Linked DNA regions of Diaphorobacter ruginosibacter. The protein of the gene in region 1 interacts with the protein of each later gene in a pairwise test. Links are inferred from orthologs where the notes say so. Each region holds a gene or a part of one and is shown on either strand. Other genes may lie near its edges.

The links. Proteins that work in one complex are often made in the same cells at the same time.
Region 2: the proteins of gyrA (region 1) and gyrB interact in binary tests that used the Escherichia coli proteins (3 or more experiments, as listed by UniProt). The link is inferred for Diaphorobacter ruginosibacter from one-to-one orthologs.

The regions. Positions count from the first base shown.
Region 1 is NZ_CP060714.1:2,872,870-2,877,899, forward strand. The notes cover bases 291-3,560. They hold gyrA (DNA gyrase subunit A), read left to right. Parts: upstream 291-690; coding sequence 691-3,360; downstream 3,361-3,560. Other genes in these bases: ompA (outer membrane protein OmpA), read right to left, coding at 291-465; serC (3-phosphoserine/phosphohydroxythreonine transaminase), read left to right, coding at 3,541-3,560. Outside these bases: more of ompA, read right to left, coding at 1-290; more of serC, read left to right, coding at 3,561-4,650; pheA (prephenate dehydratase), read left to right, coding at 4,753-5,030. UniProt on the Escherichia coli protein: A type II topoisomerase that negatively supercoils closed circular double-stranded (ds) DNA in an ATP-dependent manner to maintain chromosomes in an underwound state.
Region 2 is NZ_CP060714.1:4,610,724-4,614,790, reverse strand. What follows is about bases 881-4,067. They hold gyrB (DNA topoisomerase (ATP-hydrolyzing) subunit B), read left to right. Parts: upstream 881-1,257; coding sequence 1,258-3,867; downstream 3,868-4,067. Other genes in these bases: dnaN (DNA polymerase III subunit beta), read left to right, coding at 881-1,072. Outside these bases: more of dnaN, read left to right, coding at 1-880. UniProt on the Escherichia coli protein: DNA gyrase negatively supercoils closed circular double-stranded DNA in an ATP-dependent manner to maintain chromosomes in an underwound state.

The DNA.
Region 1 (5,030 bases):
GCTACCAACGGAGTCGGTGTGACCCACGGCGATGATGACTTCCAGGTTGATGCCCTTGACCTTGGAGACCAGGTCGTCCAGCTTGGCCTTGCCTTCTGGCTTCAAAACAGACTTGTCGAAGTCGAAGAAAGCGTCGGCAGCGTAGGTCACCTTCTGGGCAGCTGCAGGCTGTGGTGCCGGAGCAGGCTTGGCGGCTTCAGCAGGAGCTGGGGCGGCCACGGCAGGTGCTGGAGCAGCAACAGCCTTTTGCAGAGCGCCGTCGCAACCTTCAGCTGCAGTAGCAGGCGTCCAGTTGGCATCGCGCCAGCACAGTTCGTTGGTGCCGTTCTTCCAGACCAGCTCGCCAGTACCGTTTTGCCAGTTATCGACAACCTTGCCACCATCAGCTGCCTTCACTTGAGCGCCAGCAGATGTAGCGAGCACGGCAGAGGCCAACAACATCGCCACTTTGTTCAGTTTCTTCATGGTTCTCCTCTTGGGGAAAAAGCCGCAGCCGCGCTGCGAATCATGGACGTCGTCAGTGACCATCACTAAGAACGTTGGAAACGATTGTGCCATACGTAACATCCTCTGGTCTGCAGATGAGGGCTACGAACGGTAGGACAAAAGCGCAATACCCCGTGTTATGTTGCCAGCACGCAACACGGCGTTGCACCTAAAATGACCGTTTCCGATGTCGTCCGAGTTGTCATGACCCAGTTTGCCAAAGAAACTTTGCCTATCAGCCTCGAAGAGGAAATGCGACGCAGTTACCTCGATTACGCCATGAGCGTGATTGTCGGTCGCGCCCTCCCCGATGCCCGCGATGGCCTCAAGCCCGTGCACAGGCGAGTTCTGTTTGCGATGCACGAGCTCAACAACGATTGGAATCGGCCTTATAAGAAGTCGGCCCGTATCGTCGGCGACGTGATCGGTAAATATCACCCTCACGGTGACAGTGCCGTCTATGACACCATCGTTCGCATGGCGCAGGATTTTTCACTGCGCCATATGCTCGTGGACGGCCAGGGTAATTTCGGCTCGGTCGACGGCGACAACGCTGCCGCGATGCGATACACCGAAATCCGCCTCGCGAAAATCGCGCATGAAATGCTGGCGGATATCGACAAGGAAACCGTTGATTTCGGCCCCAACTACGACGGCAGCGAGCAGGAACCCCTGGTGCTGCCGAGCCGCCTGCCCAATCTGCTGGTGAACGGTTCGGCGGGTATTGCCGTGGGCATGGCAACCAACATCCCCCCGCACAACCTCAACGAGGTGGTGGATGCCTGCCTGCACATGCTGCGCAACCCCGAGGCGACGATCGATGAGCTCATGGAGATCATCCCCGCGCCCGACTTCCCCACCGCCGGCATCATCTACGGCATCCAGGGCGTGAAGGAAGGCTACCGCACGGGCCGTGGCCGCGTGGTCATGCGCGCCAAGGTGCATTTCGAGGACATCGACAAGGGCCAGCGCCAGTCGATCATCGTCGACGAGCTTCCCTACCAGGTCAACAAGAAGACGCTGCAGGAGCGCATGGCCGAGCTCGTGCACGAGAAGAAGATCGAGGGCATCAGCCACATCCAGGACGAATCCGACAAGTCCGGCATGCGCCTCGTCATCGAGCTCAAGCGCGGCGAAGTGCCCGAGGTGGTGCTCAACAATCTGTACAAGCAGACGCAGCTGCAGGACACGTTCGGCATGAACATGGTGGCGCTGGTCGACGGCCAGCCCAAGCTGTGCAACCTGCGCGAGCTGATCGTCGTCTTCCTGCAGCACCGCCGCGAAGTGGTCACGCGCCGCACGGTGTTCGAGCTGCGCAAGGCACGCGACCGCGGCCATGTGCTGGAAGGCCTGGCGGTGGCGCTGGCCAACATCGACGAATTCATCCGCATCATCCGTGAATCGCCCACCCCGCCGGTCGCCAAGGCCGAGCTGATGACCCGTTCATGGGACAGTACGCTGGTGCGCGAGATGCTGACCCGCACGCGCGAAGACGGCGGCGTGGTGAGCGCCGACGACTACCGCCCCGAGGGCCTGGAGCGCGAGTTCGGCATGCAGGCGGACGGCCTCTACCGCCTCTCGGAAACACAGGCGCAGGAAATCCTGCAGATGCGACTGCAGCGCCTCACGGGCCTCGAGCAGGACAAGATCGTTGCCGAGTACAAGGAAGTCATGGCGGTCATCGAAGACCTGCTGGACATCCTGGCCAAGCCCGAGCGCGTCTCCATCATCATTGGCGAGGAGCTCACCGCGCTGAAGGCCGAGTTCGGCCAGACCAAGCTGGGCGCGCGCCGCAGCGAGATCGAGCACAGCGCGCAAGACCTCTCCACCGAGGACCTGATCACGCCCACCGACATGGTGGTCACGCTCTCGCACTCGGGCTACATCAAGAGCCAGCCGCTGTCCGAGTACCGCTCGCAAAAGCGTGGCGGACGCGGCAAGCAGGCGACGGCAACCAAGGAAGACGACTGGATCGACCAGCTCTTCATCGCCAATACACACGACTACCTGCTGTGCTTCTCGAACAAGGGCCGCCTGTACTGGCTCAAGGTCTGGGAAGTGCCGGCCGGCTCGCGCGGCTCGCGCGGCCGCCCCATCGTCAACATGTTCCCGCTGCAGGACGGCGAGAAGATCAACGTGGTGCTGCCGCTCACGGGCGAATACCGCAGCTTCCCTGCCGACCACTATGTGTTCATGGCCACCAGCATGGGCACCGTGAAGAAGACGGCGCTCGACGAGTTCAGCAACCCGCGCAAGGCCGGCATCATTGCCGTGGGCCTCGACGAGGGCGATTTCCTGATCGGCGCCGCGCTGACCGATGGCAAGCATGACGTGATGCTGTTCAGCGATGGTGGCAAGGCCGTGCGCTTCGACGAGAACGACGTGCGCCCCATGGGCCGCAATGCACGCGGCGTGCGCGGCATGAACATTGACGAGAGCCAGAGCGTGATCGCGATGCTCGTGGCCGATGCCGAATCGACCGAGGGCGGCGAAGGCAGCACCAGCGCCCAGAGCGTGCTGACAGCGACCGAGAATGGCTATGGCAAGCGCACGCACATCAGCGAATACACGCGCCACGGCCGTGGCACGAAGGGCATGATCGCCATCCAGCAGTCCGAGCGCAACGGCAAGGTGGTTGCCGCCACGCTGGTGAGCACCGACGATGAAATCATGCTGATCACCGACACGGGCGTCCTGGTGCGCACGCGCGTCGGCGAGATCCGCGAGATGGGACGCGCGACCCAGGGCGTGACGCTGATTTCGCTGGATGACGGCGCCAAGCTCAGCGGCCTGCAGCGCATCGTCGAGAACGATGCCAATGCCGCAGAAACCGAAGGCGGCGAGGAAGGCGAGAGCACTCCCGGCGAGGCCTGAGAGCATGTTGACGATCTCCATGCGCTGAGATCGTCGACACGCTCAAGGCAGCATACGAAGCAGAGCCACTCACTGCAGCCGCGATGCCCGGCGGCTGCCAACCGGAGCACCGATGCACAGTCCGGCCAGCGCATCGGTGCCTGCAGCGAAGGCTGCAATTTTCTTTTCTCAGGTTTGACGATGAATCGCCCATACAACTTTTCTGCCGGTCCGGCAGCCATTCCCGAAGAAGTTCTGAAAACGGCCGCCGCCGAAATGCTCGATTGGCACGGCAGCGGAATGGGCGTGATGGAGATGAGCCACCGGGGCAAGGAATTCATCTCGATCTACGAAAAGGCGGAATCCGATTTCCGCGAGCTCATGGCCGTGCCGAGCGAGTTCAAGATCCTGTTCATGCAGGGTGGCGGCCTTGCCGAGAATGCGATCGTGCCGCTGAATCTCTCGCGCGGCGCCACCGTCGACTTCGTGGTGACCGGCTCGTGGAGCCAGAAATCGCGCAAGGAAGCTGCCAAGTATGCTGCCGAGGTGCATACGGCGGCATCCGGCGAGGACAGCCACTTCACCACCCTGCCCGATCCCGCGACCTGGCAACTGAGCCGCGGCGCGAGCTACGTCCACGCCTGCACCAACGAGACGATCCACGGCGTGGAGTTCCAGCAGTTGCCCGATCTGAAGGCACTGGGCTGCGATGCCCCGCTGGCCATCGATTTTTCATCCCATGTGGCTTCGCGTCCCGTGGACTGGTCCAGGGTGGGTCTCGCCTTTGGCGGCGCGCAGAAGAACCTGGGCCCAGCCGGGCTCACGCTGGTCGTGGTGCGCGAAGACCTTCTCGGCCACGCCCTGCCCGCCTGCCCGAGTGCATTCGACTACAAGGTGGTTGCAGACAACCAGTCGATGTTCAACACGCCACCGACCTGGGGCATCTACATTGCCGGCCTCACGTTCCAGTGGCTCAAGGAACAGCGCGAAGGCCATGCCACCGGCGTTGCCGCCATGGAGCTTCGCAACGCGGCGAAGGCCAAGGCGCTGTATGACTTCATCGACACCTCCGACTTCTACGTGAACAAGGTGGCGGCCAACTGCCGCTCGCGCATGAACATTCCGTTCTTCCTGAACGACGAATCGCGCAACGACGCATTCCTTGCTGGCGCCAAGGCCAGCGGCCTGCTGCAGCTCAAGGGCCACAAGTCCGTGGGCGGCATGCGTGCAAGCCTGTACAACGCCATGCCCATGGCCGGCGTCGAGGCGCTCATCGCTTACATGCGAGAATTTGCGCAGAAGCACAGCTGATCCTTGCGCCCCTGGTGCCGCCGCCCAAAGCGCCGAGCACCAAGCGCCGCGCGACGCCCGCGGCAACCCCGATACCACACACACGACAAGACAACCGCTCCGATGACCACTCCGCAAGCCTCTCCGGATCTCGCCAGCCTCCGCGTGCAGATCGACAACCTCGACCAGCAGCTTCTCGCCCTGCTCAACCAGCGCGCGTTGGTGGCTGAACGCGTGGGAGAAGTCAAGAAGCGCGAAGGCTCGGCATTCTTTCGTCCGGACCGCGTGGCCCAGGTCATCGAGAAGATCAAGGCGGCCAATCCCGGCCCGCTGAAGTCCACGCATGTCGCGGCCATCTGGCGCGAGATCATGTCGGCATGCCTGGCGCTCGAGTCGCCCCA
Region 2 (4,067 bases), 1.7 Mb from region 1 along the record:
CGCAGTACTGCAATCGGTGTCCGGCATCGTCGAACGCCGCCACACCCTGCCCATCCTGGCCAATGTGCTGATCCGCAAGACAGGCAATGCCCTGCAGCTCACCACCAGCGATCTGGAAATCCAGATCCGCACCACGGCGGAGCTCGGCGGCGATACCGGCGAGTTCACGACCACCGTCGGCGCGCGCAAGGTGATCGACATCCTGAAGACCATGCCTTCGGACCAGACCGTGAGCCTGGAGTCGAGCCAGAACAAGCTCATCCTCAAGGGCGGCAAGAGCCGCTTCACGCTGCAGTCGCTGCCCGCGGAAGACTTCCCGCTGGTGCAGGAAGCCGCCGGCTTCGGCCCCGCGTTCAGCGTGCCGCAGAAGGTGCTCAAGAACCTGATGGGCCAGGTGTCGTTCGCCATGGCGGTGCAGGACATCCGTTACTACCTGAACGGCATCCTGTTCGTGGCCGAAGGCAACACGCTGAGCCTGGTCGCCACCGACGGCCACCGCCTTGCGTTCTCCAGCGCCACGCTCGACGTCGAGGTGCCCAAGCAGGAAGTGATCCTGCCGCGCAAGACCGTGCTGGAACTGCAGCGCCTGCTGTCCGACGCCGATGGCGCCATCGAGATGCAGTTCGCCAACAACCAGGCAAAGTTCTCGTTCGGCGGCATGGAGTTCGTCACCAAGCTGGTCGAGGGCAAGTTCCCCGACTACAACCGCGTGATCCCCCGCAACCACAAGAACAGCATCACGCTGGGCCGCGCACCGCTGCTGGCCAGCCTGCAGCGCACGGCCATCATGACCAGCGACAAGTTCAAGGGCGTGCGCCTGAACCTCGAACCCGGCCTGCTGCGCGTGGCGTCCAACAACGCCGAGCAGGAAGAGGCGGTGGACGAGCTGGACATCGACTATGGCGGCGACACCATCGAGATCGGCTTCAACGTGAGCTATCTCATCGACGCGCTCACCAACATGAGCCAGGACATGGTCAAGGTGGAACTGTCCGACAACAACAGCTCCGCACTGCTCACCATTCCGGACAACGACAACTTCAAGTACGTCGTGATGCCCATGCGTATCTGAGGTCTGGAACCCCACTGACGCACTGATCTACACGTCAATTCATCAAGGCTGCCATTGCTTGTTTTTTGAGCAATGGCAGCCATTTGATCATTTGATTGACTGAAATATCGACAGATTGTTAATGCCGGTCTCCCTGCCCCAAGCAGGATGCTGACCGGCTGATCGAGAGAAGAAAGCATTCCTCCATGACCGCAGAGAACACGCAGCCCACACCTGAAGAGCCGACCGCAAACCAAGGCGGCCCAGCTCCCGCGCCTTCCGCCGCACCGAGCGAAGGCTACGGCGAAGGCGCGATCCAGATCCTCGAAGGCCTGGAGGCCGTGCGCAAGCGCCCCGGCATGTACATCGGCGACACCTCCGACGGCACGGGCCTGCACCACCTCGTGTTCGAAGTGGTGGACAACTCCATCGACGAGGCGCTCGCCGGGTTCTGCGACGACATCGTCGTCACCATCCACACCGACAACTCGATCAGCGTCGTCGACAACGGCCGCGGCATTCCCACGGGCGTGAAGATGGACGACAAGCACGAGCCCAAGCGCTCGGCCGCGGAAATCGCGCTGACCGAACTGCACGCGGGCGGCAAGTTCAACCAGAACAGCTACAAGGTCTCGGGCGGCCTGCACGGCGTGGGCGTGTCCTGCGTGAACGCGCTGTCGATCAAGCTCAAGCTCGTGGTGCGCCGCGACGGCCAGATCCACCAGATCGACTTCTCGCGCGGCCAGGTGCAGGACCGCATCATCGAAGTCGTGGACGGCTTCGAGATCTCGCCCATGAAGATCGTCGGCCCGACCGAAAAGCGCGGCACCGAGGTGCGCTTCCTGCCCGACACCGAGATCTTCAAGGAAAACTACGATTTCCACTATGAAATCCTCGCCAAGCGCCTGCGCGAGCTCTCCTTCCTGAACAACGGCGTGCGCATCCGCCTTGTCGACGAGCGCACCGGCAAGGAAGACGACTTCTCGGGCGCCGGCGGCGTCAAGGGCTTCGTCGAATTCATCAACGGCACCAAGAAGGTGCTGCACCCCACCGCGTTCCACGCCATCGGCTCGCGCCCCGCGGAAACCTACGGCGGCATCCCCGGCACCGAGATCGGCGTGGAAGTGGCCATGCAGTGGAACGAAAGCTACGGCGAGCAGGTGCTGTGCTTCACCAACAACATCCCGCAGCGTGACGGCGGTACCCACCTGACCGGCCTGCGCGCCGCGATGACCCGCGTGATCGGCAAGTACATCGAACAGAATGAGTTCGCCAAGAAGGCCAAGGTGGAAGTCACCGGCGACGACATGCGCGAAGGCCTGTGCGCCGTGCTGTCGGTAAAGGTGCCCGAACCCAAGTTCTCCAGCCAGACCAAGGACAAGCTGGTCAGCTCGGAAGTGCGCGCGCCCGTGGAAGACATCGTCGCCAAGGCACTCACCGACTACCTCGAGGAAAAGCCGAACGACGCCAAGATGCTGTGCGGCAAGATCGTCGAGGCCGCCCGCGCTCGTGAAGCCGCCCGCAAGGCCCGGGAAATGACCCGCCGCAAGGGCGTGCTCGACGGCATGGGCTTGCCCGGCAAGCTGGCCGACTGCCAGGAGAAGGACCCGGCGCTGTGCGAAATCTATATCGTCGAGGGTGACTCCGCTGGCGGCTCCGCCAAGCAGGGCCGCGACCGCAAGTTCCAGGCCATCCTGCCCCTGCGCGGCAAGATCCTGAACGTGGAGAAGGCGCGCTATGAGAAGCTGCTGTCCAGCAATGAAATCATCACGCTGATCACCGCGCTGGGCACCGGCATCGGCAAGGCCAGCGTGGAAAGCGGCAAGAGCGGCTCGGACGACTTCGACCCGAACAAGCTGCGCTACCACCGCATCATCATCATGACCGACGCCGACGTGGACGGCGCGCACATCCGCACCCTGCTGCTGACCTTCTTCTACCGCCAGATGCCCGAGCTGGTCGAACGCGGCCACATCTACATCGCCCAGCCGCCGCTCTACAAGGTGAAGAACGGCAAGGAAGAGCTGTACCTGAAGGACGCCTCCGCGCTCGACAGCTACCTGCTGCGCGTGGCGCTGAACAACGCCAGCATCTCCACCGGCGGCGCCAACGCGCGCGTGCTGCAGGGCGACGAGCTCAACGACCTGGCGCGCAAGCACCAGCACGCCGAACAGGTCATCGAACGCCTGTCCGCCTTCATGGACGCCGAAGCCCTGCGCGCGATCGCCGACGGCGTCGAGATCAAGCTCGACACCGTGCAGGACGCCGAGGCCAGCGCCGTGCAACTGCAGGCCAAGTTGCGCGAGCTCAACACCAACGGCGTGCCCGCCGACGTGGCCGGCGAATTCGACGCCCGCACCGACAAGCCCATCCTGCGCATCAGCCGCCACCACCACGGCAACATCAAGAGCAGCATCATCACGCAGGACTTCGTGCATGGTGCCGACTACGCCGCCCTCTCCGAAGAGGCCCACATCTTCCGCAACCTCATGGGCGAAGGCGCCAAGGCCACCCGCGGCGAGGGCGAAAAGGCCAAGGAAGAAAAGGTGACCGATTTCCGCGGCGCCATGCAATGGCTCATCAGCGAAGCCGAACGCACCACCGCCCGCCAGCGCTACAAGGGCCTGGGCGAGATGAACCCCGAGCAGCTCTGGGAAACCACCATGGACCCCGAAGTCCGCCGCCTGCTGCGCGTGCAGATCGACGACGCGATCGAAGCGGACCGCGTATTCACCATGCTGATGGGCGATGAGGTGGAACCTCGCCGGGACTTCATTGAGACCAATGCGTTGAGGGCGGGGAATATTGATGTTTGAGGTTGTCTGTAGATGACAGCAAAAAGTGAGAAAAGTGCAGCATAAGTTGAGAAACTGACTGCTGCGCACAAGACCAAAAACCGCCTGAGTGATGGACTCTAGGCGGCTTTCTTTTTTTTGGGGATTCGCCAAGCCTGCGCTGGACAGGCCGCACCGCCGTCCACGACCCTTGAGCTAGGTCCGCTGTCGGCCGATTGCGG